3 regions of the Methylocystis rosea genome follow, and region 1 is predicted to be linked to each of the others. Evidence: riboswitches for the same ligand, from Rfam matches in the RefSeq annotation. Region 1 holds a riboswitch; each other region holds the start of a gene.
What was found. A riboswitch is a leader RNA that binds a small molecule or an ion and turns the genes downstream of it on or off. The one in region 1 is predicted to bind fluoride.
Positions count from the first base shown of each region.

Region 1 (10,213 bases):
TTTCACGACCTCGACGGCTGCGCCGATATGCTCCTGAAGCAGCTTGGTGAGCGCGTTACCAGCTGCATCGCCATAGAAGGGCTTGATAGCGTCGCCGATATCGGCCTGGTTCTGCATCAGCCGCGCTGCGGTGGCGTCGAAAGATGGCGAGCCGTTGGCCAAGGCCGTGACTGCCGCATAGGTCCATTCCATATGCTGAGCCCACAATTCACGCATCGCATTATTGAGCGCGAGTCCGCTCGGGCTGCGAATGATCTGCGCGGCTTCGGTGTGCGAGGTGTTAACGGAATAGGCGGCGGTCGGGCGGAAAACGGGAGTAGCCATAAGTGCGGCGGCGAAGCCCGCAAGGGCGAGGCGGCGATTAACGGCCCGGTGGAACATCTGCACGCGTGTCATGACGGTTCTCCTTGGTCGATCAGTTTGCGTAGCGGCCGGTGTGATCGACTCGATGCGGCCCCGTATATTCGATGCGACCCTTTCGCGCTGCGTTCCCGTTGCACGAGATTTTTTTGGGGGAAAAGAGAAAGCTTCCGAGCACGTCGAGCGGCAGAGTACGGTCAGCTCTAAAACATCCTGCGACAACACAAGCGCTGGATAGGCTCTCATTACTTCGTAAACGGGCTGCGGAGGCGCTAAAACTCATAGCGCCTCCGCTATCGCACCAGCGTGATTTTACGGGGGTTCCCGACGGTACGATATTTCTGTGCAGAGCGGTAGCTGCCGCTCAGTTTTTCTCCGCACTTGCGCCCTGTATATTAGATGCGACCATTCCGTGCTGCGTTCCCGATGCAGAAATATTTTTAGCTTTAGGCGTGTGGCCGGGTTTGTTCGCTTGGGCGCGAGCATCGAGGCGTTGCTCGAAGCTCTGGCGTCGAAGCGCTGCCAATGCTGCGAGCGGCGGACTACGGATAGATCACGGCGCCGTCAGGTTGAATGACCGCGCCTGGAGTGAGATGGGCCGGCTCCAGACGACCTTCCCCCATAATGTGGAAAACGGTCTCCCCGCTGGCGATAAGATAATCGGCGACGATGCGGCGGTGGCATCGCCACCATACGGCTTCCGAACACATGATGGTACAGCGCCGCTTGCGTCCTCTGTCCAAGAGGTGTTGGAGGCCTGCCTGAAACTGTGCAGTAAGCGCATAATCGGCGTAGTTGTGGAAACTCTCGTTCGTCCAGAAGGCGTTGACAGTCGGAGATATGCCGCGTGACCTTCCACGAAGGCCACCGAGGGCAGCCATATGTTCATAAGAGATGGCGACGGCCGCCAAGGCGCCGGGAAGCGTGTTCTTGTCGAACTGTGGATTGGTTCGTGACTTCGGAATCGTTCTGATGTCCGCGACAAGAGCGATATCGGCTTCGCGCAGTAGACCGATGAAAGCCTCGAGGGTTCGGTTGGAATGGCCGATGGTGAAAAACGGAAGCTTCACGCGCGGCCTTCGTTATGCATAGTCGAGCGCGCCGCCCTTATGCGCTGCGATGTGATCTGTCTTGTCGCTTTTGATTTCGTACTGGGGATCGTCTTTCGACGCGTGATGCGTGTGGCCTTTATAATCGAAATCTCTAATGTGAATGGCGATGATAGTCCCCGACACGCGTCCGGCCTCGGAGTTCCAGCTCACATGATCGCCGATCTTAAACTTCCTTGCCATCGCCGCGTCCTCCCGGTTCCAAGAAGCGCTTCTCCCAAACAGATGGATCCGAAGTCTATGCCCGGCGCCAGCACCACGGAAGCCTAGGTCGTCGGCAGCCGGAAGGTGAAGGTCTCCAGAAAATTCAGTTCGACGGCCGTGCTGGAATAGCTCGTGTAACCAACGGATATGTCCCGACCGATATCTAACTCGAAGTCACCGCTGCAGGTCGTGCGCACGACGCCGCCTTCAATGGCGGGCGCCCAGATGATCCCTCCGTCCACCACACGCTCAAGATGGTGAAAAACCGGATAGCCCTGGACGCTTCCACCACTCGCGGCGGTGTAGGTGTCTAGCCCGAGCATGAGCGCGTACGGACCATGTCGCACAACTGGCTGAGCGAGGCGCTTGGGTAACCCGGACGTTGGAAGGCAGCACAACGCCCTGATTGCTGCTGGCCTCGCGAATGGTGAATGCCTGCCGCAGCGCACCCATCGGACACAGCGCGATCCTTTGCAAAGGGGATTTCCCGGGCACCCAATCTGAATCCATTGCGCCGCGCTCCACGTCGTCGATCGATTGCCGCGTCAGACCGTCTGGAATACGATCCAGAACGACTTGCCGACCAAGAAACAGCAGATGACGACGGCGGGGACGAAGATGACTGCTGAATGGGACAGGTTCACGCTACGGAAATTGCCATGCTGAGGCTGATACTGATAGCAAACAGCCACGTTACCATTTTGCCAAGCCTTTGTATCAACCCGCCAATTTTGAATCCAACAACGGGCACGCAATTAGCCGATGAAGACGGCAAAGATGCAGCTTGCGTGATCGGTGAGCAATTTTCTGTCTTTCACCCAAGGATGGCGTCCTGTCTGATGTTCTTCCTGCTACTTTCACCATTGACAGGCTTAGGTCCGATTCAGTTATCCTTGTCCCGGCGATCGAGTTCGCGCTCAACCGCCTGCGGCTGATGACCCCTGCTCTACATTGTGTCGGAGTCCGTCGTTGCTCTAGTCGACAACCGCGGATGATGTCGCGTAATACCGCCCAGTAGCGATTATAGAACGGAGCGAGGGTGGCGATCATGGATAGGCCGGCCCGAATGATAGGCTGGCGATTCCTGCTGCTGAATGGCGCGGCGGGGGCGGCGAATGTCGTCATGCTCTCGAACGTTCCGGGCTACACGGTGCTCGCGCCCTATGCCGCCGGCAGTCTGCAGGGCGTGACGCCGAGCTTCGGCACCTGGGCGACCACCGACCACATGGTGGGAATCGCGCTCGGCCTGCCACTGTCGCGGTGGTTCTCCGGGCGCTTCGGCGACTATCGCGTGCTGATCGGCGCGCTCATGTTCTACGCCATCTTCTCGCTGATGTGCGCGGCGAGCGAAACCATCTGGTTTTTCGCGCCGATGCGATTTCTCCTCGGCCTTGCCGGCGGCGTCGCCCTTCCGCTCGCCCAATCCGTGACGCTTGCGCAATATCCGGATCACCAGCGCACGCTCGGCGTCGGCTTCTGGGGCGTCATGAGCATGGCGCCCTTCACCATCGGCGTATTCATGGGCGGCTTCTGGGCCGAATATTTCGACTGGCGCTGGCTATTTTATTCCAACGTCTTGGTCGTGATGCCCGTCGCGGCGATCATTGCCGCGCTGTTCTACCGGCGCGGCTTTCAGCGCCGCATGACGCGCTTCGATACGATCGGCTTCATTCTGCTCGCCGCGGTGCTGCTCGGCGTGCAGACGATTCTCAACATGGGCAATGATTTCGACTGGTTCGCGGAGCCTCTCCTCGGATGGCTGCTGCTCGTCGTGCTGCTGGCGCTGCCGATGTTCATCTTTTGGGAGTTCGGCGAACGACGGCCCGCGCTAGACCTGCGTCTGTTTCTGCATCGCAACTTCGCCATCGCGACTTTCTGCTCGATCGTCGGCTTCCTGGTGATTCAGGGCCTGCTCTCGGTGTTCATCGTGCAATTGCAGGTGCTGCTCGGCTACACGTCCTCGCTCGCCGGCATGGTCTATCTGATCATGATTTTTCTGGCGATGGCGGCCGCGGCCGTCGTGCATGAAATCACGAGGAACGTCGACGCGCGACTGATCGTGTTCCTCAACTTCATCGGTCTCGCAGTGACCTTTGTCTGGCTCGGACAATACGACAAGAACGCCTATTTCGATGACGTCAAGACGCCGATGTTCTTTTTCGGCTTCTCGCTCGCGATGTTCTTTGCGCCGCTCGCGACCCTCGCCATGACCGGGCTCGTCGGCGAACGACTGATCCGCGCGGCGGAAGAGCTCGCGATGCTGCGCACCGTGGCCGGCGCCCTGGGCATCTCGCTGCTCGGCGTTCTCTTCTTCCGCCGAACGCCGTTCCATCAGCTCGATCTCGCCGATCATTTCGGCGGACGGCGCTTCGCCTCGCTCGACCTGCTCGCCACTTTCCTGGATCGCATGCAGGCGATGGGCATGTCGCCCACCGCCGCGCAGAGCCGCGCGGCGCAGCTCATTCGACAGCAGGCGTCGATCCTCGCGCTCAACGACGTCTTTCTGTTCGGCGCAATGGCGTTCATCCTGCTCTCGGGAGTCGTCTGGCTCGCCTATCCAAGCTACGCGTCCAAGAAGCGCAAACAATCGCTCGCACGGCTTTCCGCCGAGGAACTGATGGAGCAGCCCTGAGAGACCGTTTGAGAATGGTTGCGACGGAGATAGGGGCGTGATTCAAGCTAGGGATGTGGACCCGAGCGAATCGCGCCAAGATGGCCGCCATTGAGAAGAAAACCAAACGTTACCCGACGGATTAGACCGATGAGGAGTGGGAGCGCGTTGAGCCGTTCCTTCCCTCACCTGCGCGCAGAGGGCGCAAGCCTTCGGTCGACCCACGCGAGGTTTTGAACGCCATCCGCTACATCGCCCGCGCCGGCTGCGGCTGGCGCATGCTGCCCAAGGATTTTCCGCCCTGGCAAACCATCTACTGGTGGTTTCGCCGCTTCATGCGCCGTTTTCTGTTCGAGACCATCCACGACGTGGCGCTGATGATCGACCGGGAACGCGCTGACCGCGATGCGAGCCCGTCTGTCACGCTGCGCTTAATTGTAAGAATGCGCCAGTTCGCGCCCGTTGCTGCAGCATCCAACGCAATGATTTCGTGCTGAGCACGGAAGGATTACGTAGCGGCGTGTTACGCAGAGTGGACGCGACGAGCGATTCAAATTTCATCCGCCGCCCAACGGTTCAGCGTGAACTGTTCAAACCGGCGGGCAAGTTGAACGTCACCGCTGATGGCTTCGCGCGCTTCGTTGACGCCAAAGCAAACAAGCGAGATTTGAAGGCGATTGCTCAAGAATCGAAGGGTGTTCAGCACGACTCTCTGTTCGCGATAGGAACCGGCGAGAATATTGTGGACTTCGTCGATAACAAGAACTTGAACACCGAGATCCGCAATGCGGACTGCACCATCTGCGCAATGTCTGCGCGCGGACGCTGCGGCCCGCCAAGAAGCGTGAGCAGTTCAGCATAGAAGCGGCGTTCTCCAGGTCGACTGGTCATCTCCATCGCGAGCGCAGGCGTTCGGAGCGCTCCCGTGACCGCATTGAAGCCCGGCGGGTGTTCATCACGGAATCGCTTCATGATCATGGTTTTGCCCATGCCGCTGTCGCCATAAATCGCAACGGAAGGCCTCCTCCTTCCCCGAGGATGGTCGAGCAGGAGCCCCAAACGGTCGAGGGCCTGTTTGGCCCGCGGATAGTCGGCATAACGCGCCACGCTCGATCTGCAGCGTCGGCGTCAAACCGCGCTTCCTGAAGGGTTGGCGAAAATCGGACTGGTTCAGCATATGCGCTCCTATGCGCGCATTGCGTGGGGTCGCGCCATCAATGGCCAAGCGTGACCCTTATGATCTGACTGCCACGCTTGCCTCAGCGCGCCTCGGCGCAATTTGGCCGGCGTCGCCTTCATCGCGACGCTCCAATCTCCTTTGCCCGCGGTTCACGGCCGCGGGCCTTTTTTCAACTTCAGCCGGGATCCAGCTGCTCAGCCGCCGTGCGGACGTGCGCTCGCGAGGCTTTTTTGGTTTTGCGTGGCCTTGGCGCTATCGTCCCGCCTATGTGCGGACGCTTCATGCAGCATCTGTCCTGGGAAGAGCTTTTCTCCGGGGCTCCGTTAGCGCTTGGCCTTGTCGAAGGCTTCAAGCGGGGGCATGCTGATATTTGATACGCCGATCACAGGGCAAATGACCGCTCAGATGGGCAAGGGCGCACACAGAGGCCGGCTTCGATTCAAGAGTAATGAGCTTCGGGAGGAACTCCATGGAATCGAATGAAACGACTGCGCTCGAACAGTCTCGCGAATTTTCCGAAGCCGTAGGCCTGTTCGACTCGCTTGATAAGCTGCAGTCCGCCATTGACTATTTGATGACTCATGGATTCGATCGATCCGAAATCAGCCTGCTCACCGAAGACGCGAAGACGCGCGAAAAGATTGGATCGAAACGCTCGGTCGAGATCGAGGACAGCGATGAAGCTCCTCGCATTTCCTACATCGAAGCCGAGTCGCTTAATGAAGGCAAAGCTGCGCTCATCGGCCTGCTCTTCTATGTTGGCGCCATTGCTGGCGCGATCGCCGTTTGGACCATCTACGGCAGTTTCGCCGAGGCGATCGTTGCGGGCATTGGCGCTGGTATGGCCGCCAGCCTGGTTGGCGTGGGCGTCGGCGCATTCATTCGACGTCGTCAGCGCAATTGGGTGCAGGCGCAATTAGCGCGCGGCTGGCTTCCCCAAATCCAATCCGATAGTGCTAACTTTTTTCATGGACGCCTCCCTCGAGTGAGATTCAACACCTCCACTCTGGCACATCGAGGCCGTCGGGGGGCGTCCACCCCATCAGAGCCGTTTCAACAGCGTGCTAGTCGTTCTGAGCGACGATTGCGCTACCAGTACCTCTTGCTGACTTTCTCCGTTTCTTCGACGGAGATCGTTGCGATAAATTTCGCGACAACGCTCTCGCACCGATCGCCGGCGGTATTCCCGCCCTCTCGTGACCTGACGCCACCAACCGTAATCCCTTAAGGACGCGTTGCATGACATCATCCTCGCGCCCCGTGGCGTAGATGGCGTACGTGGAATATGAGAACTCAGGAGCTCGACTTACACGATGCAACCGTCCGTCGGCCAAAAATGGCTGCGCACCGCCAATACGAAAATACCCCGCTCCGCCGACGCTCAGTATAAAGGTCAACGCGAGCGGACCCAGCGATATTGACAAGGGCGCAATGCTCAGCTTGGGAAAAGCGGCCTGGTGATTGACAGCGAATTCTGGCCCCCAATCGACGAAAACATACTCATTTGGATCGATTCTACCCTTTGGGTCGGTTGTTACCTGAATCAATTTCTCTTCAATGAGCAGTTCGCAGACAAGATCAGACCGTTGCGGCGGATTATGGAGAACGGCGAGGTCAAGCGAGCCCTCCTGCACGCGCTCGAGAAGTCGCGCAGGGGTGTCAACGTCCGCTGTTATCGCTGTTTCATACGATTCCGCATGCATCCATATGAGCCAATCTGCTAGGAGCGGATACCAGAGACTGAATTCTCCACCTATGCTGAAACCACTCGCTCGCCCCACGGGCAGAGCCACTTGTCGACAAGCGCCCTCCCATAACTGAACCATCGTCGTCGCGTAGCGCGCGAAGCGTTCGCCCGCCGACGTCAGACGCGCGCCCGCTTTATTGCGAACGAAGAGTGGTCGCTTGAGCTGACTTTCTAGAGTTCGAATTCTGGCGCTCACCGCTGCTTGCGTCAGGTGTAGACGATCCGCAGCAGCAATGAAGCTTCCACTCGCAACCACTTCCAAGAAGGTCTTCGCTAGATTGACGTCCATATTTTACATATAAATTTCTTTTGTTCTATTTTCAACAATTTTGCGTTTGCGAAAAATGAATGCAACGGTCACTCTTGGGGCTCAATCCAGACGGTGGAGCCCAAGCACGACGCAATTGAGTTGAACATGTGGACAGCAGACCCAATAAGGTGAAAGCCCTATGCGCACAGCAGCTTCGACGCCACGGTTGATCGACGTAATTAAGCGAATCGCTTAGTTGGACGCGTCATCATGGCGCATGCGCACGCTATCCGCCGACGTTCCTGGAACGGACAATAACGCAACTCCCGAGCCGACATGCTGGCATCGAGAATGATGCAGTAAGCAGCAATCAACCTCCCTCGGAACACGCCGCAGCTCGCTGCCCCTAATGGCCAGAATCCGTTAATTCCCCAGAAGGTCTAATGCATCACGCCCGATACCTTGGCGCTCAGCGCTTGCTCCTGGCCCTTACAATGGCCATTCCCGTCCGGGCGAGTTCGGAAACGAACGCTGGCGCAGGTCACGAAGTCGTTCTTCAGTTCAACGAAGCGCAGATCCGTGCGGGTGGGATCGAGACTCAGCTAGTAGTGCATGAGTCGAGTTTGGGCGAACTAGTCGTGCCGGGGGTCGTCACCGTCCCCCCGCAGCAAATGCGTGTTGTCGCTGCGCCGGCTGCAGGCCTCGTCGAAACATTGCTTGTCGTACCTGACGAAGATGTGAAGCAGGGCGCGCCTATCGCCACGCTGAAATCTTGGGACCTGATCGAAGCGCAGAGAAGCTTTCTCCATGCGCTTTCAGCTGCGAATCTAGCAGCCGAGAAACTGCGGCGCGACGAACAACTGTTCAAAGAACATATCATTGCGGAGCGACGTCTAATCGTCACACGAGCCGAAGCTATCCAGGCGCGCTCAGCGCTAGAGGAACGTAAGCAAATATTGTCGCTCGTCGGAATGTCAGACGAGGACGTCGCCTCATTGCAGCGCGAACGAACACTCGCGAGTTCCCTCCAAGTGCGCGCGCCGATTGCCGGCACCATTCTGCAGCGCCATGGCAAAACGGGCGAGCGCGTTCAAGCCTCGACGCCCCTTGTTACGATCGCGTGCCTTGATCCGATTTGGGTTAATTTGCAAATACCGATTATTCGCGCTGCAGCACTTGAAAGTGTCGACCGTGTGCACCTGCCGATCGCCGGCCTCGACGGCAAACTCATTCGAATTGGCCGCTCAGTCGATACTCCCACGCAATCGGTAAATGCCGTAGCCGAATTTCGTCCTGGTCGCCGCCCGCTGCGCCCTGGCCAGGCTGTGCAAGCAATCCTACACATCAATGGCAATTCACGCACTCAATGGCGTGTTCCAGCGGATGCGGTCGTCAGCCACCAGAATCACAATTGGGTGTTCGTGCGTACAGCGGACGGTTTCGTCGCACGACCCGTGACCCTTGTTTCCGAAACGCCGCAATTCGCCTCCGTGCAGGGGTCTTTGAAAGCTGAAGAACGCGTCGCGACAGGCGGTCTATTGACCCTGCTGGCGGAACTCGCCGCGGCCGCGAAGTAATCAGGAAACAATGCTCGAAAAACTGATCCGCCTTGCGCTTGGACAACGGCTCCTGGTTCTCATCGCCGCGCTCGGACTCGCGGTCTGGGGCGCCGTCAGCTATTTCAAACTCCCAATCGACGCTTTCCCTGACGTCGCTCCAGCACAGGTGCTGGTCGCCATGCGTGCGCCGGGCCTCACGCCTGAGGAGCTGGAAGCTCGCGTCACAGCGCCGATCGAACTCGCCGCTAAAGGTATTCCTCATCTTGTCCGGATGCGCTCCATCACGCGCTATTCGGTGGCGTTGCTGACTTTCGAATTCGAGGAGGGAACCGACATTTATTGGGCGCGCGTACAAGTCAATGAGCGGCTTGCCTTAGCCCAGGATCAGTTACCCGATGGCGTCAGTGGCGGGCTTGCGCCGATCGTGACGCCGCTCGGCGAGATGCTGATGTTCACAATCGTGGGCGGTGATTTATCCCCGTCGGAACAGCGCACGCTTTTCGACTGGACGATTCGTCCCGCCCTCCGCGGCCTGCCTGGCGTCGCTGATCTCAATAGACTTGGCGGTTTCGTGCGCACATTCGAAGTCGCGCCATCGCCTTCCGCCATGGCGGCGCGCGGCGTTACAGTAAAGATGCTCGATTCGAGCCTTCGAAACAATAACAGAAATGACGGCGCCGGCCGCGTACGGGACGGCGAGGAGGCGCTGCTGGTGCGCGCCGAAGGGAGGTTACGTTCTCTCGACGATATTCGCTCGGTCGTCATCGCGGCGCACGACTCCGGCATCGTGCGTGTCGGCGACGTGGCAGAAGTGCGCTATGGCTCATTGGCGCGCAACGGCGTCGTCGTCCGCAATGGCGAGGACGAGGCGGTATGGGGCCTCGTGCTTGGCCTGCGCGGCGCCGATGCGCGCACCGTCGTAAGTGGCGTCAAGGCGAAACTCGCCGAACTCGAGCCGACCCTACCAAAGGGCGCCAGATTCGAAATCTTCTACGACCGCAGCGAACTGATCGGCAAGGCGGTGTGGACGGTGCAAAAGGTTCTACTCGAAGCGATCGTCCTCGTCGTGGTTCTGCTTGCACTATTCTTGGGCAATCTGCGCGCGGCGATCGTCGTCTCGGTCATCCTGCCGCTCGCCGCGCTCGCGACCTTCGGCATCATGCGGCTGTCGGGCCTCTCCGCCAATATCATGT
Region 1 is NZ_CP034088.1:122,226-132,438, reverse strand. It holds gene EHO51_RS19970 (hypothetical protein) at 1-396, opposite strand, end outside; gene EHO51_RS19965 (DUF488 domain-containing protein) at 903-1,430, opposite strand; gene EHO51_RS19960 (DUF2945 domain-containing protein) at 1,443-1,652, opposite strand; gene EHO51_RS21115 (encapsulin) at 1,736-2,020, opposite strand; fluoride riboswitch at 2,565-2,624, shown strand; gene EHO51_RS19950 (MFS transporter) at 2,740-4,305, shown strand; partial or broken gene EHO51_RS19945 (transposase) at 4,359-4,703, shown strand; partial or broken gene EHO51_RS19940 (TniB family NTP-binding protein) at 4,750-5,385, opposite strand; gene EHO51_RS21110 (DUF3600 domain-containing protein) at 5,934-6,692, shown strand; partial or broken gene EHO51_RS21510 (LysR family transcriptional regulator) at 6,667-7,500, opposite strand; gene EHO51_RS19925 (efflux RND transporter periplasmic adaptor subunit) at 7,956-9,038, shown strand; gene EHO51_RS19920 (efflux RND transporter permease subunit) at 9,049-10,213, shown strand, end outside.

Region 2 (10,213 bases), on a different replicon from region 1:
CCTACCAGGCAGCAACGCTTTCACCCCAAGATCGATTCCTTTGGCGGCCGCGATCGGAATTTGGTCCGCAATACAGGAGATCAATACCTCACTAATATCGATGGATTCAAAACGTAGATCTTTCTGTGGGTCATCAAATCGAGCCAACCGAAGAAGTTGATCGACCAATTTTGACGCTCGTCGCAGGCCTTGGTTCATTTCATCAAAGTCGCGCCCACTTCCGCTAGGATCCAATATCATTCGAAGGTTTTCTAACTGAATATACAAGGCCGAAAGCGGCGTGCGAAGATGGTGCGCCGCGTCGGATACAAATTGTTGCTGCTGATCAAGCGCCTTTGTAAGGCGCGCGAGCAATTCATTCATCCCGTCGATCAGAGGCAGCACCTCAGAAGGCACGTCGGACACCGGAATCGGATCCAACCGATCCGGGCCTCTGGCTTGGATTGAACGCCCGATTTCGGAAAGCCTATCGAACACACGGGCCATCGCCCAGCTGACTATGATCCAGGCCATCGGAATAGTGACGGCGATTGGCGCCGCGACTCCAATTGCGGCGCGCTCCGCAAGTTCTCGCCTGACTATGAGTTGCTGAGCGACAACGACAGCGCGCTTCCGACCGTGCAGGGTATAGGCTCGCCAATCTATGCCTCCGGCCGTTATCACAGAAAAGCCGGAGACGTCAGAAATCGGTAACTCTATGGAATCTCCAGGCGACCGCACAATGTCGCCATTTTTTTTTCGCACCTCAATCAAGAGGTCGTCTTCTGGCTCTATCTGCGTATGTGGGGCATTCACCGCTTCTGCCGGAAGGTCGCCGATGTTCAAGGCAATTTGGCGCAATTGCCCATCTAGGAAATCATCTGCTTCTTTACTGGCCCGCCAGTAAGAAACTGCAGCGTCAATTGCTCCGATAGCAAGAAGGGTGAAGGCTGTCCAAACGAGAATCGTTTTCTTGAGAGAAGTCATTGGGCGCCCTTGCGGATTATCCACCCCGCTCCGCGGACGTTAAAGATGATGTCCTTGTCGAACTTCTTCCGAATCGAATGTATTAAAACATCGACGGCGTTGCTTTGAACCTCTTCGCCCCAACCGTAGAGCCGATCTTCAAGCTGATGACGTGACAGGATGGCGCCGGGCCGCTCCATCAGCGCCGACATGAGCGCGAATTCGCGAGCAGGCAGTACAGCGCGTCGCCCGCGATAGCTGACTTCATGCGTCGCCATATCAAGGCAAATTTCCCCCGCAGTTAGCATCGATTGCGCGGATCCGCTTCGCCGTCGTTGCACGGCCCGCATTCTGGCGATTAATTCACGAAGCTCAAACGGCTTTATCACGTAATCATCCGCCCCGAGATCTAGCCCCTTGATTCGATCTTCTAGGGCGTCCCGAGCGGTGATTATGATAATTGGCGTCTGGTCACCGCTTTCTCGTCTCGTCCGCAATACCTCAAACCCACTTTTTCCGGGGAGGCCTAAGTCCAAGAGCACCATCGCATAATCGCCATCCGCCATGGCTACTTCGCCATCAGGGCCCGTTTTCACCCAATCCACGGACAAGCCCTGCAAGCGAAGGCCACGGGTCAGGCTTTCGCCGATCATTGAGTCGTCTTCGATTAGAAGGAGGCGCAATGAAAGAACCCATCAAGCTTTAGCCGGATGCGCTTTCGTACCCGTTCGAATTAGCAAAGAAGAGGCCTCGGAAGCAAATTCTCGCCAGAAACTCGATGCGGTTCGGGTGCGCTTCGCAACCAAGGCGGGAACTATCTTCCCAAGAGTCGCCCTGATTTTCATAAGCCAAAAAGCAACATGAATCGGAGCTATTTTATTCATTTCGGTCCCCCGCCCTTGTCCAAGGACGCGGCTGGTACTACACGATTCTTAGCCGGGGCTTAGGGTCCTACAACAAAGCAGCGACAGAAGGAGGCAACAGCACCTTCAACTCGCGTGGTCGCCGGAGCGCACACTACTCTCATGACGGGATCGGATCGGCGGATACCTTTTGTTGGTCATTGCTTCCGTGATCGGGGTACCGTTAGGGGGAAATCCTAAATCGTTAAGCTACGAAGAGGTTGGTCCGGAAGCATGGGTCGACGCAGGCTCTGAGGCGTTTTCTGGGTAGGGAGCCTTTGGTTTTGTCGGCCTTGAGGATGTTGAAGGCGGCGTGGCGGATGGCGGCGAGGTTTCGGGGCGACATGTCCTTGCGGGTTCGGCAGCGATCCTCGTCGAAGATTACGTCCATGGTCCAATGGAGATTGTTTTCGATCCGCCAATGCGCGCGCACGGCAGCAAAGATGGCTCTTGGATCGGGTTCGAGCGAAGTGATGTAGAGCCTTGTCTCGAGGCTCTCCGCGCCGGATTTTTTGTCGATGCGCCTTGCAGTGATCGCGGTGAGAGCGCGTAGACCCTTCCACTCCGGGTGACGCTCGGCCAGCCAGGCGGCGGCGCGGTAGAGGCGCTCTTCGATCCGGCCATGGTCCGTGTCGGTCTCAGTTTCGCTCTGGCAGGTCGCGGCGCATGCGGAATCGGCAAAAAAAAGCTCGGCGTCGTCGTGAAGGCTCGTCTGATGGCCCTTGAGGGCGAGCACATAGTCCGCCCGGCTGTCGACGATGCGCGCCACGATCGCCTTTTGCGTCCCCATCGCGTCGATGGAAACGATCGCTCCTTCGAGCGCGAGCATGTCGAGGAGTTCCGGGATCGCCGTGATCTCGTTGGATTTGCCGTCGACGGCGCGTTGCGCCAGCACCAGCTCGGCCGTCGTGGCGTGGCCGATACGAGATACAGCGTGCCCGTTCCGTCGGACTGCCGCGAGCCGCGCAACGTATTGCCGTCCACGGCCACGACCTCGCGGGCGGCGGGGCGGATCGACGCCGCCCAGGCCGAAAACCCCCGCTCCAGCGCTTGCGGATCAAGCAGACGAAACACCTTGCGCAAGGTCTGCGCCGTCGCGACGCCGTCCGTAAACGGCAAAAACCCCCGCAGCCAGTCCAAGGCGCCCGTCGCAACTTCCCCGAAGCCCTCGAAGTCGTCCGCGCCGCAAACAACCCCGACCAGCGTCGGCAGCAAAATCTCGTCCAAAGGATAGGTCGCCAAGCCGGGAACGCGATGATCCGGAACAACCCGCATGTGATCCAAAAAACCCTTCGTCATGGCGCGATCCTCCAGCGCCCTTCCAATCCTTTATGTTTAACCAATCCTTAACGATGTAGGACTCTGCCCTGGGGGTACCGTCAGTGTCGACACCTGGGGGTACCGTCAGTTGACAAGACCTGTCTGGATTTGAATAATACTTTTGGGCGATGGAGTTCGCCTTATAACCGCCCTCGGGGCTGATGACTCCTACTGCGCTTGCACGTTAGGAGTCTGCGTTGAACCAGCCATTATTTCTCAGTTTACCAACTCGAATCTGCTGCAAAGCGCGCCTTCGAAAATATCCGCGCACGACGGCGCTCGTAATCGACCGCGTTACTGGCTGGCGCTTTCGGTCTCCCTCTTTGGCTGTTGTAGCGAGCAACGTTTTTTACCTTTCCAAAGGTGTCCGAGAAAGAGTTAAGAAGCATTACGATCGTCGACCTTGTCGCGCTTTGGTTTTCTGGTCGCCTTGGCGACTAGCGCATCTAGTCGTCTCGATCATTGATGCCATCTTTTCTTTCGCATGCAGTGCAGAACCGATCGTTGCGACCTGTTCTCGGGCGAAACTCGCGCTGAAAGCGAGGCACGGCTATGCTGCGGCTCTCTCGATCAAAGGTTATCAGCGAAATCGAGTTTATTGTCGATCGCCCGATTGCCGGCATTGGTCCGCTTCGCTGGGAGAAGAACGGTGCGGAATGCACGGCGGAGCGTTACGGCTATCGTGGCGAGTTCTACAGCTTTGACGTGGAGGTCATGCGGGTGTGCTCGCTTGGCGACGCGCGAAGGAAGTGGGAGCTCCTTATCGTTACCGAGCATTGGCGCAACGCAGGCGGAGGGCGCATGCACGTGGGCAACTGGTTCAAACTCACGAATGGCAATACGTCCGATGTCAAGAGATGGATCGCGAATAACAGAGAGACAGGGTTGAGCAAGTCGCATCGAACGCTCGAAGCACCTCAGCGAGAGTTCCAGCCAAGTAATCGAACTCGGAAATCGGCGGGATGAACGAAAGGGCGATCGCAAGCCCGAGGATATTGATTCCGCCAGCGGCTTCTATGAGAGATCGCCAAATGAAAGTGCAGGGGAGCATCGTGGTCATTCATTTGGTCCATGTCATCCACAAATATTTCATTTGGGCGATCGTCGCTTCTTATATAGCGGCAGCGTTTCTGCCGGCGTTCGGGCTTTGGATACGTGAGGTTGATGTCGCGCTTCTAATAGCGCCGCCAGGTAAAATTAGTATCAGTCTGCCGCCGCTGATGTTGGCGATGCTCGTATTCAATGCCGGTCTGGGTGTCTCCCTCAATGAGCTTCGCAGCGCCCCTCGCAAAGCATTCATGATGATTGCCGGCCTGTTCGGCAACCTCGCCGCGCCTTTGACCATGATTGTCATGGTCAGCCTGACAATGAGGCTCTGGCACAACCAGGACGAGGTACAGCAACTACTCGTCGGCTTGGCTCTCGTCGCTGCGATGCCGATTGCCGGAGCGTCGACGGCATGGGCGCAGAATGCGAGCGGCAGTCTCGTTCTGAGCCTGGGACTGGTGTTGCTCACCACCCTGCTGAGTCCGTTGACCACGCCTCTCATTCTTCACGCCGTGGGCTTCTTGACCAGCGGGGACTATTCCGAGGATCTGCACGAGCTGGCGTCGGGAGAGGCGGCGACGTTTCTCGGAGCATGGGTAATACTCCCGTCGCTACTGGGAATTGTGTCGCGTCAACTGATGAACGAGCGGTTATTCGTCCAGGTGACGCCTTATGTGAAGCTGTCGAATTTCCTCATCCTGGTCCTTCTAAACTATTCAAATGCCACGCTCGTTTTGCCGAAAGTGGTCTCACTGCCAGATCCCGATTTCCTGTTCGCCGTCATTGTCATCGTCAGCGTGCTTTGCGTAGCAGGGTTCGGGTGCGGCTTCCTGCTTTCGCGCGCGGTTCGGGCTAACCGGTCGGAAACGGCGTCGCTCATGTTCGCCCTCGGCATGAACAATAATGGCGCTGGACTTGTTCTCGCCTCGTTGGCGTTGGTGGATCATCCGCAAGTCATGCTCCCGATCATTTTTTACAATTTGGTCCAGCACCTTTTTGCGTCGCTCGTCGATTTTTGGCTGCAGCGCGTTGGCTTTCGATTACTCGTCGGGGGTGGCGGCGACGAGCAAGCGCAGTCGCGATTGAGGATTCCTGGATCTTGAGCAAGACAACGCGCGTCGGCGCAGCCTCGAGAGCTGCCGAATGGGAGGTTGGGGCATGAACCAGTTCCTGGGTTCTTGGCAGCTCTGGGCGTGTTTATCGGCGGCCTTCGCCGCGCTCACGGCGATCTTCGCGAAGATTGGAATTGAAAACGTCAATTCTGACTTCGCCACATTTATCCGCACAGTCGTCATCCTTGGCGCGCTCGCCGCTTTTTTAGCCGCGACAAGCCAGTGGCAACGCTTCGATTCAATTTCCGGCCGCAGTTATTTGTTCTTGGTTCTATCCGGCCTTGCGACTGGCGCTTCTTGGGTTTGCTATTTTCGCGCACTGAAATTCGGAAATGCATCCCAAGTTGCGCCGATCGATAAGTTGAGCGTAGTGCTGGTCGCGATATTTGGGGCGCTGCTGCTGGGAGAGCGACTAGCCTTCCGAAACTGGCTCGGCGTCGGCCTCATCGGGATCGGCGCGATGCTCGTGGCCTATAAAGCCTGAATCGGCCATGTACTTCGATTGGCTCATCGACCACGGACAAAGCATCGTATTCAGGGAAAGCCTTCTGACATGGTTGGTCCTGATCCCAATCGCGTTGGTGGCAGGCACGGTTGGCGGCACGGTCGGATTTGGCAGCGCCGTCATTCTTATCCCCATTTGCGTTTATTATTTCGGGGCATCTCCCACAGTCCCAATCCTCACAGTCGCGGCGCTCCTTGGTAATCTCTCCCGCGCGGCCTTTTCCTGGCGTGAGACGGATTGGCTGGCGTGCGGCGTCTACGTGGCGGGTGCCCTCCCTTCGGCCATCCTTGGCGCGCTGATATTCATTGAAATCGACGCAGCGCTCATTCACCGGCTCTTGGGCTTGTTCATTCTATTGATGATCCCTGCGTCGCGTCTGATGGCGAGATTCGCCATGAAAGTAATGCTTTGGCAGCTATTCCCAATTGGCGTCGCGATGGGATTGCTGTCGGGCGTCGTTGGCACAGTGGGGCCAATCAATGCGCCGTTTTTCCTTGGCTATGGCCTCGTTAAGGGCGCTTATCTCGCCACAGAGGCGTTGGGCGCCGCCGCGGTCCACTTAACCAAATCACTCGTGTATGGCCGATTTGCCGCTATTGACCCTGTTTCTCTTGCGAATGGATTGACGATCGGGATGGCGCTGATCGGCGGTTCCTACCTCGGCAAGCAGATCGTCAATCGCATCGATGCCACTCGCTTTCGGAACTTGCTCGAGCTGATGCTCGCGGTGGCGGGGAGCTTGATGCTGTTGGGATATTGATCCTGCGTCTTTCCATAGGCGCGTGGGTTTCGTTCGAATATCGCAGGGCTTGCTCGCAAGCTCCGCTTCATAGTCCGAAGGATGTCCGCCATCGACCGGGCTCTGGCTCACATTCTTGGTTGAATAACATAGGGAGGACGGAACATGGCGGCAGTTTGGGCGCAAGTCGCGATGGTGTTTGGTCTGGCGCTGGTCGCCAGTCTGATCGCGCATCGCTATCGTTTTTCAACGGCACTGGTGGAAATTATCGTTGGCATGGTCGCGGGCTCCATCCTGGCCGCAATTGGCGGCTATGCCGCTTTCTCCGTTCAGGAGCCGTGGGTGAAAGCCTTCGCCGGCATTGGGGCCATATTCCTCACCTTCCTTGCTGGCGCTGAACTTGATCCAGACGTTTTCCGGATGAAGTGGAAAGAGGCCGCCGCCATCGGCGTGGCGAGCTTCCTCCTGCCTGCAATCGGGTGCTGGGCGGCCGCGCATTACCTGCTCGGCTGGGAAAGCTCCCCCGCCATTCTCGCCGGCATCGCGCTTGCGGCCACGTCGGTCGCCGTCGTCTACACAGTGATGATGGAATATGGCTTCAATCGCGTTGAGTATGGAAAGACGATTCTCGCCGCCTGCTTCATCACCGATCTCGGCACTGTGGTGACTCTTGGGCTCGTCTTTGCGCCCTTCACCTGGAAGACGCTGCTGTTCGTGGCCGTACTCGCCGCGGCATTCATCGGCCTGCCGAAAATCACGCCACGCGCTTACGCGCTCTTTGGCGGCAAGCCGTCGGAGTTCGAAGCGAAGTTCCTGCTTTTCTGCTTGATGGCGCTTGGCGCTCTTGCGGTTTGGGCGGGGAGTGAGGCCGTGCTGCCGGCCTATCTCGTCGGCATGGCGCTGGCGGGAAGCGTCGGTCGCGACGCTGCGCTCATCAAGCGTCTCCGCACAATTACGATCGGTCTGTTGACGCCATTCTATTTCATCCGCGCAGGCTATTTCGTGTCGATTCCTGCCGTCCTGATGGCGCCGTTCGGAGTGATCGCTCTCATCGCCGTTGAGATCGCGACCAAGATCGTCAGTGTCTATCCGGTCGCCAAAGCCTTTAAGGCGCCGCATAAGGACGCGATGTATACAACTCTCCTGATGGCGTCCGGTCTGACCTTTGGCACGATTTCGGCGCTCTTTGGGCTCTCCAACAAGATCATCGACGACGGACAATATTCGACGCTTGTCGCAGCCATCATCGGCACGGCTATCATTCCGACCTTGATAGCCAACAGATTCTTCCTGCCGCGTCATTTGTTGCCAAAAGACGAGGCCGAATTGCACACACCAGCACACGAAGCCGAGGTCGAGGAAGCGTTGGATGACTCCGAAGTCCGTTCTTAGCAACTGCCGAGAAGTGATCAGCGGCGATCCTAATTGCGGCTTGCGCTCGTCGACCTATGTTTCGAGCGTGATGACCTCAATCTGTGACGCGAAAGCTGGCCCTTCCAGTTCTGGAATGGTCGACCACGCGCTATCCAAGCGCGCGGGCAAATGAGGAGCTAAGCCCTGTCCCACCAGTTTAATCGCCTCAGTTACCAGCTGAAACGTGGCGTTGATGCTTGGCGGGTTTCCTGCAGATAATCGCGACGCGCGATCCGCGCGTAGCAAAAGTCGCGAAATAAGCTGACGTTGAGAGGGAAGGAATCATGTCTAGAATCGAATCGGTTCGCGCGCTCGAAATCCTCGACTCCCGAGGTAATCCTACGATCCGGGTGCAATTATCCCTCGATGACGGGGTAGTCGCGACCGCCTCCGTGCCTTCAGGCGCGTCCACGGGCGAGCATGAAGCGGTGGAGCTACGAGACGGGGAATCTCGTTTCGGCGGTAAGGGCGTTCACAAAGCCATTGAGAACGTGCATGAGGTGATCGCTCCGGCGCTCAATGGTCAAGATCCCACCCGCCAAGCTGAAATTGACGCCTTGTTGCTGGCGCTCGATGGAACTCCGAACAAGGCCAAACTCGGAGCAAACGCGATACTCGGCGTTTCGATGGCCGTCGCCAGGGCTGCAGCTCTCGCCTCCCGGCTGCCGCTTTATGCTTATCTAGGCGGCCCGGGAGCAACGCGCCTGCCGGTTCCCATGATGAACATCATTAATGGCGGCAAGCACGCCGACAATTCGGTAGATTTTCAGGAGTTCATGGTGATGCCGGTCGGGGCCCCAACCTTTGCGGAGGCGCTGCGCTACGGAACTGAAACCTTTCACGCATTGGCGAGGATTCTGAAAAAAAAGGGCTACGCAACCTCGGTTGGCGATGAAGGCGGATTTGCCCCAAACCTCGAAAGCAACGAACAGGCGTGCGAGATAATTGTCGAAGCAATTTGCGCAGCAGGCTACGAGCCGGGACGCGACATTGCCCTCGCACTCGATCCCGCTGCAAGTTCATTCTGGACGAGCAATGGGTACGACCTCGCAAAGTCTGGCCAGGGACGCAAAACCAGCGACGAAATGATCGCGCTTTATCAGGGCTGGGTCGAGGCTTTCCCCATTGCTTCAATCGAAGACGGATTGGATGAAAACGACTGGTCCGGCTTTGCGCGCCAGACCGCGGCGCAAGGTCATCGAATCCAAGTCGTCGGCGACGACATTTTCGTGACCAATCCCGCTTTCATTCGCCGCGGCATCGCAGAGAAAACAGCCAACGCCGTGTTGATCAAACTGAATCAAATCGGAACTCTCAGCGAGACGATGCAAGCAATTGCGCTATGCCGCGAGGCCGGATGGAACTATGTCATTTCGCATCGCTCCGGCGAAACGGAGGACACATTTCTTGCTGATTTTGCCGTGGCGATGGGCGGCGGCCAGATCAAGACTGGCTCTGCCTGCCGTAGCGAACGCGTAGCCAAATACAATCGCCTTTTGGAAATCGAGTCGGAACTCGGGAAAGCTGCTGTGTTCAAGTCGCCGTTCGCATCAAATAGCAGCTCCGTTGACTGAACCCGCGCTCTCAAACCTGCGCATCCGAAGCCAGACTCGTTCGCCGCATTCGCGTACCTAGAGACTGCGACACTCGCTCTTGCCTCGCAAGAAAACCGACACCGCCCGAGATCTTATTAAAATCGCGCATAGGATGGAGCTCAAAATCCACAGGAGGGGTCAGCGCAGAATCTTCCCAAAATCGTACGTTAAGGGCGGTTGGACGGTTAGAAATAAGCAGCTCCTCCCCGATTTGGACCTCTGATTTCTTGCAAGAATGCTGATTTTTGAATTCCCGGCCAAACTGCAGCGCCACCATTTGTGGGTGCGCAGCAGGAGGCCAGCAATGAAAAAACACGAAATTCTTTCCCCACAATCCCGGGCTGAGTTGTTCGACCCGCCGACAGATCCGGCAGCTATCGTTCGGCAGTACACGTTCTCGCTCGATGATTTGACATTGATCCGCCAACGACGTCGTGATGCCAATCGATTGGGATTTGCCGTGCATCTTGCCTATTTGAAATTTCCCGGCAGAGTTCTCGGTAGTGAGGAGGCTCCCGCCTCCGACATGGTCGTTTTTTTGGCACAACAGCTCGGAGTGGGATCGGACGTTTATAGCGAATACGCGCACCGTGACGAAACCCGTCGCGAGCATCTGGGCGACATACAGTCATATC
Region 2 is NZ_CP034087.1:107,589-117,801, reverse strand. It holds gene EHO51_RS18400 (ATP-binding protein) at 1-966, opposite strand, end outside; gene EHO51_RS18395 (response regulator transcription factor) at 963-1,628, opposite strand; partial or broken gene EHO51_RS21000 (ISAs1 family transposase) at 2,053-3,122, opposite strand; fluoride riboswitch at 3,283-3,345, shown strand; gene EHO51_RS18385 (hypothetical protein) at 3,720-4,133, shown strand; gene EHO51_RS18380 (bile acid:sodium symporter) at 4,199-5,317, shown strand; gene EHO51_RS18375 (EamA family transporter) at 5,373-5,810, shown strand; gene EHO51_RS18370 (sulfite exporter TauE/SafE family protein) at 5,818-6,591, shown strand; gene EHO51_RS18365 (cation:proton antiporter) at 6,736-7,962, shown strand; gene eno (phosphopyruvate hydratase) at 8,265-9,557, shown strand; gene EHO51_RS18355 (Tn3 family transposase) at 9,883-10,213, shown strand, end outside.
Region 2: another riboswitch for fluoride. It lies ahead of EHO51_RS18385 (hypothetical protein); the one in region 1 lies ahead of EHO51_RS19950 (MFS transporter).

Region 3 (10,213 bases), on a different replicon from region 1:
CTACGGCGTCTATCAAAAGGCGCATGATGGATTCGCCGAGCGCTATTTCGCTTTGCTCGAAGCGGGCGGCGCCAAGCCTTATGCCGAGCTTCTCAAGCCTTTCGGATTGGACGCGCGGGATCCGGCGTTCTGGAACATTGGCCTTGAAATGATCGAAGGCTTGATCGCGGAACTGGAGGCGATGGAGGACGCTTAATGAGCGCCATGACGACCTTCGCGCAAAAAAAACGCCGGCGTTGAGCCGGCGTTGTTGTTGGAAGCAGCTGGTGTCAGCGCTTAATTCTGGCCGCCCCTGATCACGATCTTCTCGCCGTCGCAGGCAGCTTCGCCAATATACACGTTGTGGGCGCCCTCGACGGGCTTGCCGGTCCATACGCAATTCTTCTTGGAATCGGAGCGGTCCACGAGTTTGAGCGTGTAAACGCCGCCGGTGAGTTCGCCTTCAAGCTTGTAGGTCAGCATGGAGCCGTTATCGAGCTGCATTTCGCTCTTGCCCGAAACCTTGTCGCCTTCCGTCGCGACAGTCCAGGTGCCCTGCGCGCGCTTGATGCCCGCCTTATTCGCTTCGGTCACATTCCACTGCGCGGCATAGGCCGAGGCGCTAAAGGCGGCGGCGGCAAGGGCCGTCGTCAAAGCAAGCTTGATCATTTGTTGTGCTCCCATAAAGTGTTGTGATGAGCAGCATATCGGCCGCAGTCCAACTGGGGCTCGTGAAATGCGGCTATCAAGCCTTTTTGCGCCCGTGCGCTTTGGCGCGCGAACGACGGCGGAACATCGCGTGATATCACGCGAGATGTCAATTTATTTCCGCCCGAACTAACGTTAGGCGCTCGATGTAAGGGACGTCAAATGTTCGAAGTAAAAAACTGGCCTCGCGTGGACGACTACATCGGCGCGGCGCTGATTTCCAAAGAAGAAGCGCAGGAGGAAACGCTTGCGGCAAATGCGCGCGCTGGCCTTCCGGCGATCGACGTTTCGCCGCCGCAAGGCAAATTGCTGTATCTGCTCGCCTGCGCAATCGGCGCAAGACGCGTTCTCGAAATCGGGACGCTTGGAGGCTACTCGACGACCTGGCTGGCGCGCGCCGTGGGCGAGGGCGGCAAGGTCGTCACCTTCGAAGTCGATGCGCATCACGCCGAGGTCGCGCGCGCCAATATTGCCCGCGAAGGCGTGAGCGCGCGCGTCGATCTACGCGTCGGCCCCGCGCTCGAAATGCTGCCGCTGCTTGAATCAGAGCGGGCGCAACCCTTCGATCTTGCCTTCATCGACGCCGACAAGCCGAGCAACGCCGCCTATTTCGATTATGCGCTGAAGCTGTCGCGTCCCGGGGCGCTGATCATCGTCGACAATGTCATTCGGGAGGGCGCCGTCGCCGACGCATCGGCCACGGACAGCGGCGCGCTGGGAGCGCGCGCGCTGTTTGACGCCGTCGCCGCGGAGGGGCGGGTCGAAGCGACGGCGGTGCAAACCGTCGGCGCCAAAGGTTGGGATGGGTTTCTGATCGCGCGCGTCAGATAGGACGCCTCTTCAGCTCCCTTCAAACGCTGTCGAACGCCCGCTTGCCGCGCCGCTTGCGGGGCAATGGCGCGCCGTCGGCTCCGAACAGGGCCGCTTCGACCTGGTTGCCGCTGTCGTCATAGCGCCAGGAGATGCGCGCCGCGCCAAGATCCTTGCGGATCGTGGGCTTGCCCTCGGCATTGAAGTAGGCCTCCTCGACCTGATTGCCCTTGGCGTCATAGAAGCGCGCGACCCTGGCTGCGCCAAGGCTTTTGCGCTTCATTGGCCGGCCGTCGGGATCGAAATAGGCCTCGACGACCTCCACCCGTCCGCGCGTGGGGGCAGGCGCCGCAATGGCTTCAGGCGCGACGCGGATATTGCCGTCGCTCGCCGCGGTCAGCTTCCCGTTCTGAGAGCAGCGCCGTTCTCCCGAGGCCGCGCTGCGCGCCCTCTTAGCGAGGCGCGGCGCCAATTGAGTTTTCTGTTCCATGATCCCAAATCGCTGCGCGGTCCGATGGCTCGTCGCAACCGCCAGTCAGAGAACTGAGCGGCGCGTGCTCTCTGCGATGCACGCTGACAAACGACGGATACGCTGGTCTGACTCTCCCCCGCCGGCGGCATGCCGACATCGGGGCGTGACGCCGCACTGCTGCGGCAAGCGTCAGATCAGGACGGGAGGGGCGCGGGAGCCGAGCGGCGGTGTCGACGCCTCTGGAGGACGAGATGTCTCGTCAAAGGCCAGTCCGATCGTCGAATAGGACGCGGCTGGTGGCGTCTCGCCGATGAACGGCGAGGCGGCGGTCGCGCCGCCGAGCGATGCGCAATGCGCGACGCAACAGACGTCGCCGTGCCGCGCCGGACGTGCGGGAGTCGCGGGATCTCCGGAAAGCGGTCCGGAAGCCTTGCTAAAGCAGATCGTGTTGGCGAAGAGGCCCGAACCGCGTCCGCTGAACGAAACGCCTACAGCAAGGCCTTGCAAAACAAACAGATAGGCGACGAGCAGAGCGACTGCCGTCGAACCGTACTGCGATGTTTTGACTTCGCTGCGCGCGCTCATAGCCCGTCGAAGCTATTCACTGATCTTGTCAAGGTCAATGGCGACGCCGCGCGCCGGCGGCGATTAAGGGTTGGGCCGCCCAGAGCGCTTATGGATCACATGGAATCATGTGATCGATATGGAATTGCTCGAAATCAAATGCTGGAGCAGGTTCTCATCGAAAAAGTCCGTCAACTTTTTCGTAACCTGCTCTCGTCAAGGGTTCCAGGGCCCCTCGGCTTCCGACGCGCGCTCATACGCCTTTTGCGCCTCGATGGCGTCGAACACAGCGCGGAGCGCTTCCCTGACGCCGGCGCGGCTCGCGGACGAAAGGAGCAGGGGCGCCGGATGGCGATCGTGCGTCTCAGGGCCGGCGGCGGCGATCGCCCGCTTCAGCCGCTCCCGCTGCTTCTTGAGATGATCCGCGTCGACCGCATCGATCTTCGAAAGCGCGACGATTTCCGGCTTCTCGGCGAGACCGGCGCCATAGGCGGCGAGTTCGCCGCGGACGATCTTGTAATCCTTGCCGGCATGTTCCCCGGTCGCGTCGATCAGATGCAGCAGCGCACGGCACCGCTCGACATGGCCGAGAAAGCGATCGCCGAGGCCGTGGCCCTCATGGGCGCCCTCGATCAGACCCGGAATGTCCGCGAGAACGAGTTCCCTGTCGTCGATGCGCACGACGCCGAGACCGGGATAAAGCGTCGTGAACGGATAGTCGGCGATCTTGGGCTTCGCCGCCGTCACCGTCGCCAGGAATGTCGACTTGCCGGCGTTGGGCAGGCCGATCAGCCCCGCGTCGGCGATGAGTTTCAGCCGCAGGATGATGGTGCGCTCCTGGCCCTCGAGGCCGGGATTGGCGCGCCGCGGCGCTCGATTGGTCGAGGTGGTGAAATGCGCGTTGCCGAAGCCGCCGTTGCCGCCTTTGCAGATGACGACGCGCTGCCCGACCTCGGTCATGTCGGCGATGAGGGTTTCCCCATCCTCCTCGAAGATTTGCGTCCCGACCGGCACTTTCAGCACGGCGTCGGCGCCGCGCCCGCCGGCGCGGTTCTTGCCCATGCCGTGGCCGCCGGTCTTGGCCTTGAAGTGCTGCTGGTAGCGATAATCGATCAGCGTGTTGAGCCCGGCGACGCATTCGGCGACGACGTCGCCGCCGCGTCCGCCGTCGCCGCCGTCCGGCCCGCCGAATTCAATGAACTTCTCGCGCCGAAACGAGACGGATCCCGCGCCGCCGTCGCCGGAGCGGACAAAAACGCGGGCCTGGTCGAGGAATTTCATCTGCCGCTCACGGTGAAAAGAATCGCGGCCGGCGCGCGCCGAACAGCGTATGCGCTTCGCCGCGCTTTAATTCGAAAAGCTCGACTTCCATTTCGCCGCCGCGCGCGGGCGCCGGCCGCATGCCGCGGCCGATGGTCCGGAAGCCGAGTTTCTCATGCACGTGCAACGAGGAGCGATTGTCCGGCCGCGCCGCGGAGACGATCCGATCCAGCGAGGTGATGCCGAAGGCGAGGTCGATGAGGGCTCTGGCCGCCTCGGTCGTATAGCCTTGCCCCCAATAGGGCTTGCCCAGCCAATAGCCGAGCGTCGCCGAGCCGCGGCGGTCGGCGCCATGCAAACTCACAAGCCCGATCGGCTCGTTGGGCCGGTTTTTCGGGGTGATGACGAGATGAAGCCCGCCGCCGGCGCCGTTCTCCGCGCGCACCGATGCGATGAACGCGTCGGCGTCGTGCGGCGCATAAGGATGCGGGATGCTGGCGGTCATCAACGCGACGTCGGGATCGCCGACGTGCTGGCGAATCTCGTCGGCGTCAGCGGCGCGCGGCCAACGCAGCCACAGTCGTTCAGTCTCCAGCCGAAAAACGTCGTCGCGGGTAATTTCGGGAAACATTGATTGCTCCAAGCGACATCGGAAATATTGGCCTAAGAGCCTGAAAGGAGAGCGCTCCCCACTGGCCCTTCACGGCGCTTCCGGACATCTCGCCTGAAACGTTCCCGCCTGAATTCGCGAGAGTGGTAGTCGAGACGACTGTCCGCCGGAAGGCCGGCGGCGGGTCGTCCCCTACCGCCTTACTCGGCTGCTGCGGCGGGCGCCGGCGCCACCGATACGCTAGCGCGTCCGCCGCTGGACTTGAATTCGACGACTCCGTCGACGAGCGCAAAAAGCGTGTGGTCCTTGCCCATGCCCACATTGCGGCCCGGGCGCCACTTCGTGCCGCGTTGACGCACGATAATATTGCCGCCGATGACGGCTTCCCCGCCGAATTTCTTGACGCCGAGGCGCCGGCCGTCCGAATCGCGGCCGTTGCGCGACGAGCCGCCTGCCTTTTTGTGAGCCATGGTCTTGCTCCGATCTTCCTATGCGGCGACTGGGGCCGCTTTATTCCAAGTGTCGCGTTCCAAGTGTCGCGAGAGGCGGTCAGCTCTCGATCGCGGTGATTCTCACAAGCGTCAGGTCCTGGCGATGACCGCGCTTGCGCTTGGAATTCTGCCGGCGGCGCTTTTTGAAGGCGATCGACTTGGCGCTGCGGGTCTGCTCGGCGATCTCGCCGGAGACTTTCGCGCCGGCGATCGTCGGGGCGCCGACCTTGGGGCTGTCGCCGCCCAGCATGAGCACTTCGTCGAAGGTGACGGCGTCGCCCGGCGCGCCGTCGAGCGCCATGACGGTGATCACGTCCCCAGCGGCGACGCTATATTGCTTGCCGCCGGTTTTAATGACTGCGAACATCTTTTTTTCCTGTGTTCGTCCCGACGCTGGCGTTTCCGCCGGCCGGCTTCTTGGCAGTTAGTGGCTTCGCCTCGATCTTGCGCCAGGCGCAAACGAAAAGCGCGGCGAAACCGCCGCGCCGAAGCGACGTTCATCTACCCTTCAAAGCCGGCGACTGTCAATATGTGGGGTGGTTGGGTTCAAAGGCGGGGGCGCTGTCGATTTCGGTTTCAGCTGAGATCGGCTTTCTATTGCATCTGAGGCGTCGACTCTCTTGTCGCGATCCAGATGACGTGCCGGGCGCCGCCACGCCCGCCGTTGGCGCGCACCTTGACTTCATCCACGCGGAACCCGGCTTTGCGGAGGCGCGACGTGAAATTCCGATCCGGCCCCGATGACCAGACGGCCAACACCCCATTATGGCGCAGCGCCTTGCGGGCCGCCCTCAATCCCTCGATATCGTAAAGTCCGTCATTGGCTTCGCGAGTCAGGCCCTCGGGGCCATTATCGACATCGAGAAGGATTGCGTCATAAGTCGCGCGGCCGGACCGGATCAGGCGCCCAACGTCCCCTTCCTCAATGCTGACGCGCGGATCCGTCAGGCTGGCGCCGAAGACTTCCGCCATCGGGCCGCGCGCCCAGGCCACGACCGCCGGAACGAGTTCGGCGACAACGATCCGCGCTTTCGCGCCGAGGACAGTGAGCGCGGCGCGCAGCGTGAAGCCCATCCCCAGCCCGCCGATCAGAAGGCGCGGCTGTGGGCGCGCCTGAATTCTCTCGCAAGAGAGCGTGGCGAGCGCCTCCTCCGAGCCACTGAGGCGACTGTTCATCAGTTCGATATCGCCCAACATGATCGAGAATTCCGCGCCGCGACGCTTGAGGCGGAGTTCGCCCTCGCCGCCCGGTATCGGCGCTGTGTCGAGCAGGGTCCAGGGAATCACTGATAACACTCCGTTGGAGTTCAAAGCCCCTCACGAAAAATGGCGCAGCAGCGATAGGCCGGCGAGGAGGCCGGCCACCGCCAGGCCGACCGACGCCACGACATAGAAGGTCGCCATCGCCAGTTCGCCGCGCTCGTAAAGCAAAACCGTCTCGAGCGAGAACGCCGAAAAGGTGGTGAAGCCGCCGAGGATCCCGGTCGTGAGGAACAGGCGCCAGTTCTGCGACGCCTCGCCCTGGAAGGCGAAATAACCGACGATCACGCCCATCAGGAACGAGCCAAGCACGTTCACGGTCAGCGTCCCGAACGGAAAACCAACGCCGATCAGTCGGGCAAGAAGAATGTTGACCCCGTGGCGCGCGGCCGCGGCCAGTCCTCCGCCAGCAAACACAATGAAGAAGCCCATGACGTCGTCCTTTCCAACGAGCGGACGACAAACATGCTGCGGCAGGCGGCGTTTTAGGCGCGCTCCTCCCGCAGGACGCGCGTCCTTGCGGCAGGAGCCATCAGCCTTCATCAGGCGGTTACCGGGAGCCCCATCCCGTGTGGAAGGCAACATAGCCGCGCCGGCGCAAACGATCAACCGGCCGTCGCCCCCGCAGGGCTTCGACCTCTGGTTAATTTCAGCTCACTTCGGCTCTCACATTTGCCTCGCGTCATCGCGTGGATGTCCGCGACAAGCGCGGCCATGACGCGGCGCGATGACCCCTCGTTCACCTGGATTCGGAGCCCTGCAGCCGCCGTCGCCCGTGCGGAACGCTTGCGCGCCACACGCGTTATCCTTCCGTTACGAAAGAATTTTTTGGAGAATAGCTATGCATTTACGCTCTGGTTTGCGCCTCTGCGCGGTCCTCGCTTCGACGCTCTTCGTATTTTTCATGGCGACGTCATCGCCAGCGGTCGCCGCCGGCGCGGTTGGCGCGAAGTGCGGCGGCATCGCCGGCCTTCCCTGCGCGAAGGGCTTGTGGTGCGAGATGCGCCCCGGCTCCTGCCGCGTCGCCGACGCGTTCGGCCATTGCGCGCGCAAGCCCGCCTTCTGCCGCCGCAATTTCAGGCCGGTTTGCGGCTGCGACGGCCGCACCTACCCGAACGACTGCGCGCGCCGCGCCGCCGGCGTCAGCAAAAACCACAATGGCCGCTGCCGACGCCACCACTGACCGCTCGTTGAAGCAGCATATTTTAAAGGAGGAGAATATGACGAAATTACTTTGGAGATTAGCGATCGCCCTGGCGCTCTCACACTTTGTTTCCGCCCCCGCCTCGGCCGCCAAAGTCGGTGAGATGTGCGCAGGCATCGCCGGCATTCAATGCGACAAAGGCTGCACGCGTCGCGCCGCGAAGATCGCGAAAAAGTCCGACGGCGAGTGCCCGAAACCCTACAGGTGAGCCTTGATGATGGCGCGGCGCACTCGGGCCGCGCCATCACTTCGGTTACGCGCGTTCTTGGGCTAGTTGAAGCAGCCGCTGGCGTGCATCTGAGCGAACCAGATGGCGCAGGCCGCCTTGGCGCGCTCGTAACGGCGACGGGGGGAGCCGCCGCCATAGCCGTCGTAGCCGCCAAATCCGCCGTAGCCGCCACCGCCGCCATCGTCGTCATCGTCGCCGGGATAGCCGCCGCGATAGCCACGACCATAGCCTTGACCATAACCTTGGCCATAGCCCGGACCATAACCGCCGCCGCCGCGCCCGTACTGATGCTGGCGCATGCAGGTGTTGTAGTTTTCAGCGATCGCGAGGCACAGCGGCGCATTGGCCGCCTGCGCGATCGGCGTGAAGAGGATGCCGAGGGCGCAAGCCGCGCCGACGATAGAACAGGTCACGAGCCGCATGCGGGCATTTTCCTTGTTTGCGCCCCCCAGCGCTTTGCCAAGGCATCTTCGCGCGCGCCGGCTGAAACCAAGCTGAACGGCGTCACAGCTACCGCGATCACCAGCCGGCGATGCGTCGGCATGAAGAATCGCCCGCGCCAAAGGCGTAATGATCGCCGCAGGCGAAGGCCACCGGCGGTTCGCCGGTCTGCTCGAAGATGTCGTAGCCCTGCTTCAGATTGCGCCAGAACTCGGTCCAGTGCTGATAATTGCCGCCCGCGCCGACGAAGGCGAGCCAGCTGCCGCCGGTCTCCCGAGCGATCGCCTGCTCCGTCAAGCGGAAGGGAAAAATATGCACCTGCACTTCGTGCTGGCCGGCGCGCATCGCCGCCTCGACGAAGGCGTAGATTTCCTCGATGCCGCGGTCGGTCATGGCGAAGCAGCCGACCGATTTGCACGCGCCATGCACCATGACGAGGCCGCCGGTCCGGCCGTTCTGGCGATCGAAGGCGTTCGGATACCCGACGTTGAACGCGCGGTGATAATTCGAATGCGGATGCAGCTGCTTCGCCGAGACGCTGTAGAAGCCCTCCGGCGACTGGTAATCGGCTTCCTTGAGCTTGGGTCCGAGCCTGCCTGACCATTTGCAAATCGGATAGGTTTTATAGAGCGAGAAGCGGCTGTTGCTCTTTCGAAGCCAAAGCTCGAGCTGCCCTTCCTGCTTGAAGATCCGCACGAAGACCTGGTCCCCCATGCCGTAACGGATCGGGGCCTCCTGCTGAAACGCGTCCTCGGGCGCAGCCCGCAAGGTCGGCTCGACGGCGCGCGCCACCTGGGTCGGCGGCGCCGACTCCTGCGCCGTGGGCGTCGCCTCTACCGCGGCTCTCGCCGACGGCTCCTGCGGCCGGGCCGGCGGCAGCGGCGCATTGGCGAGCGCCGGCGCCGGGACCTCGGCGGGGGCGGGCGCGGTCGCCTCGGCGGTTTGCGGCGGCTGGGCGGGAGCTGCCGCCGTCTCGGCGAATTTGTCGGCAAGCTCGGCGAGATTGGCCGGTCGCGACGGGGGCAGCGGCGTGGGCTTTTCCACAATCTCCGGTCGCGCGGGCGGCGGCGGCGCGGGCGGGAAGGACACCGACCCTTCGACGCCGTCGCCGCCTTGCGGCAGCGCCGCGACCTCGGCGGACGGCTCTTGCGGCGGCGCAGCGACTGGCGGAGCAGGGGGAAAAGCGCCGGGCTTTATCCGCAGGGCCATGCTGCGCAGGCCGGTCGGCAGCGCGCCGCTCCAGGCGCTGCGCGCGGCGTCGCTGCGGACGGGAGAGTTGCTCCCAACGTCGGGCATATAGCGGAGGGCTACGACTCCGCTGACGAGTGCGGCGAGGGCGATCGCCGCCAGCGCCAAATGGGTCCGTCGCGGCGTCATGCGCCTATGCAAGCCTCTCACGGAGATTCTGAACTTCGAGCCTGGGCTGAGCAAGAACACCCGGAAAAAGGCGCTTTAGTGGCCTGCGAAGGCGACGAGCGTGCGCACCGGGACGCCGAGCGCCTGGAGCCTTTTCACGCCGGCGAGATCGGGCAGGTCGATGACGAAACAGGCGGCGACGACGTCAGCGCCGCCCTGGCGTAGGAGCTTCACCGCGCCCTCGGCGGTGCCGCCGGTAGCGATCAGATCGTCGACGAGAATGACGCGCTCGCCGGGGGAGACCGCGTCTTCATGCATCTCCATTTCGTCGACGCCATATTCGAGCTCATAGGCGACCGAGACGACGCGATGCGGCAGCTTGCCCTTCTTGCGGATCGGGATGAAGCCGGCGGAAAGCTGATGCGCCACCGCGCCCCCGAGGATGAAGCCGCGCGCCTCCATGCCGGCGACCTTGTCGATCTTGCCGCCGCACCAGGGCTGCACGAGTTCGTCGACCGCCTTGCGGAACGCCTTGGCGTCGCCGAGCAGGGTGGTGATGTCGCGAAACAGGATTCCCTTCTTGGGATAATCGGGAATGGTGCGAATGGCGGCGGCAAGCGGCATGAAACGGCCTTGCGATCAGCGGCGAGGTGGCCGCGTGGATGGATATGGCGCAACCGCCACGGCTCAGAGGAATACACGGAGGGCGGGGCGGGGCGCAAATGGGTGGTAGGCGCTGGGGCAATCGGGCGAACAGCGAACTCGAACAGTTGCGCGAAATACCTCCCCCTTGCGGGGAGGTCGGCGGTCGCAGGCAAGTTTACGCAGC
Region 3 is NZ_CP034086.1:2,246,095-2,256,307, reverse strand. It holds gene EHO51_RS10955 (M3 family oligoendopeptidase) at 1-196, shown strand, start outside; gene EHO51_RS10950 (hypothetical protein) at 277-648, opposite strand; gene EHO51_RS10945 (O-methyltransferase) at 850-1,518, shown strand; gene EHO51_RS10940 (hypothetical protein) at 1,538-1,987, opposite strand; gene EHO51_RS10935 (DUF2946 family protein) at 2,159-2,554, opposite strand; gene obgE (GTPase ObgE) at 2,750-3,814, opposite strand; gene EHO51_RS10925 (GNAT family N-acetyltransferase) at 3,822-4,424, opposite strand; gene rpmA (50S ribosomal protein L27) at 4,604-4,873, opposite strand; gene rplU (50S ribosomal protein L21) at 4,953-5,261, opposite strand; gene EHO51_RS10910 (spermidine synthase) at 5,489-6,181, opposite strand; gene crcB (fluoride efflux transporter CrcB) at 6,212-6,586, opposite strand; fluoride riboswitch at 6,671-6,733, opposite strand; gene EHO51_RS10900 (Kazal-type serine protease inhibitor family protein) at 6,996-7,337, shown strand; gene EHO51_RS10895 (hypothetical protein) at 7,312-7,566, shown strand; gene EHO51_RS10890 (hypothetical protein) at 7,629-8,009, opposite strand; gene EHO51_RS10885 (L,D-transpeptidase family protein) at 8,107-9,405, opposite strand; gene EHO51_RS10880 (adenine phosphoribosyltransferase) at 9,481-10,008, opposite strand.
Region 3: another riboswitch for fluoride. It lies ahead of crcB (fluoride efflux transporter CrcB); the one in region 1 lies ahead of EHO51_RS19950 (MFS transporter).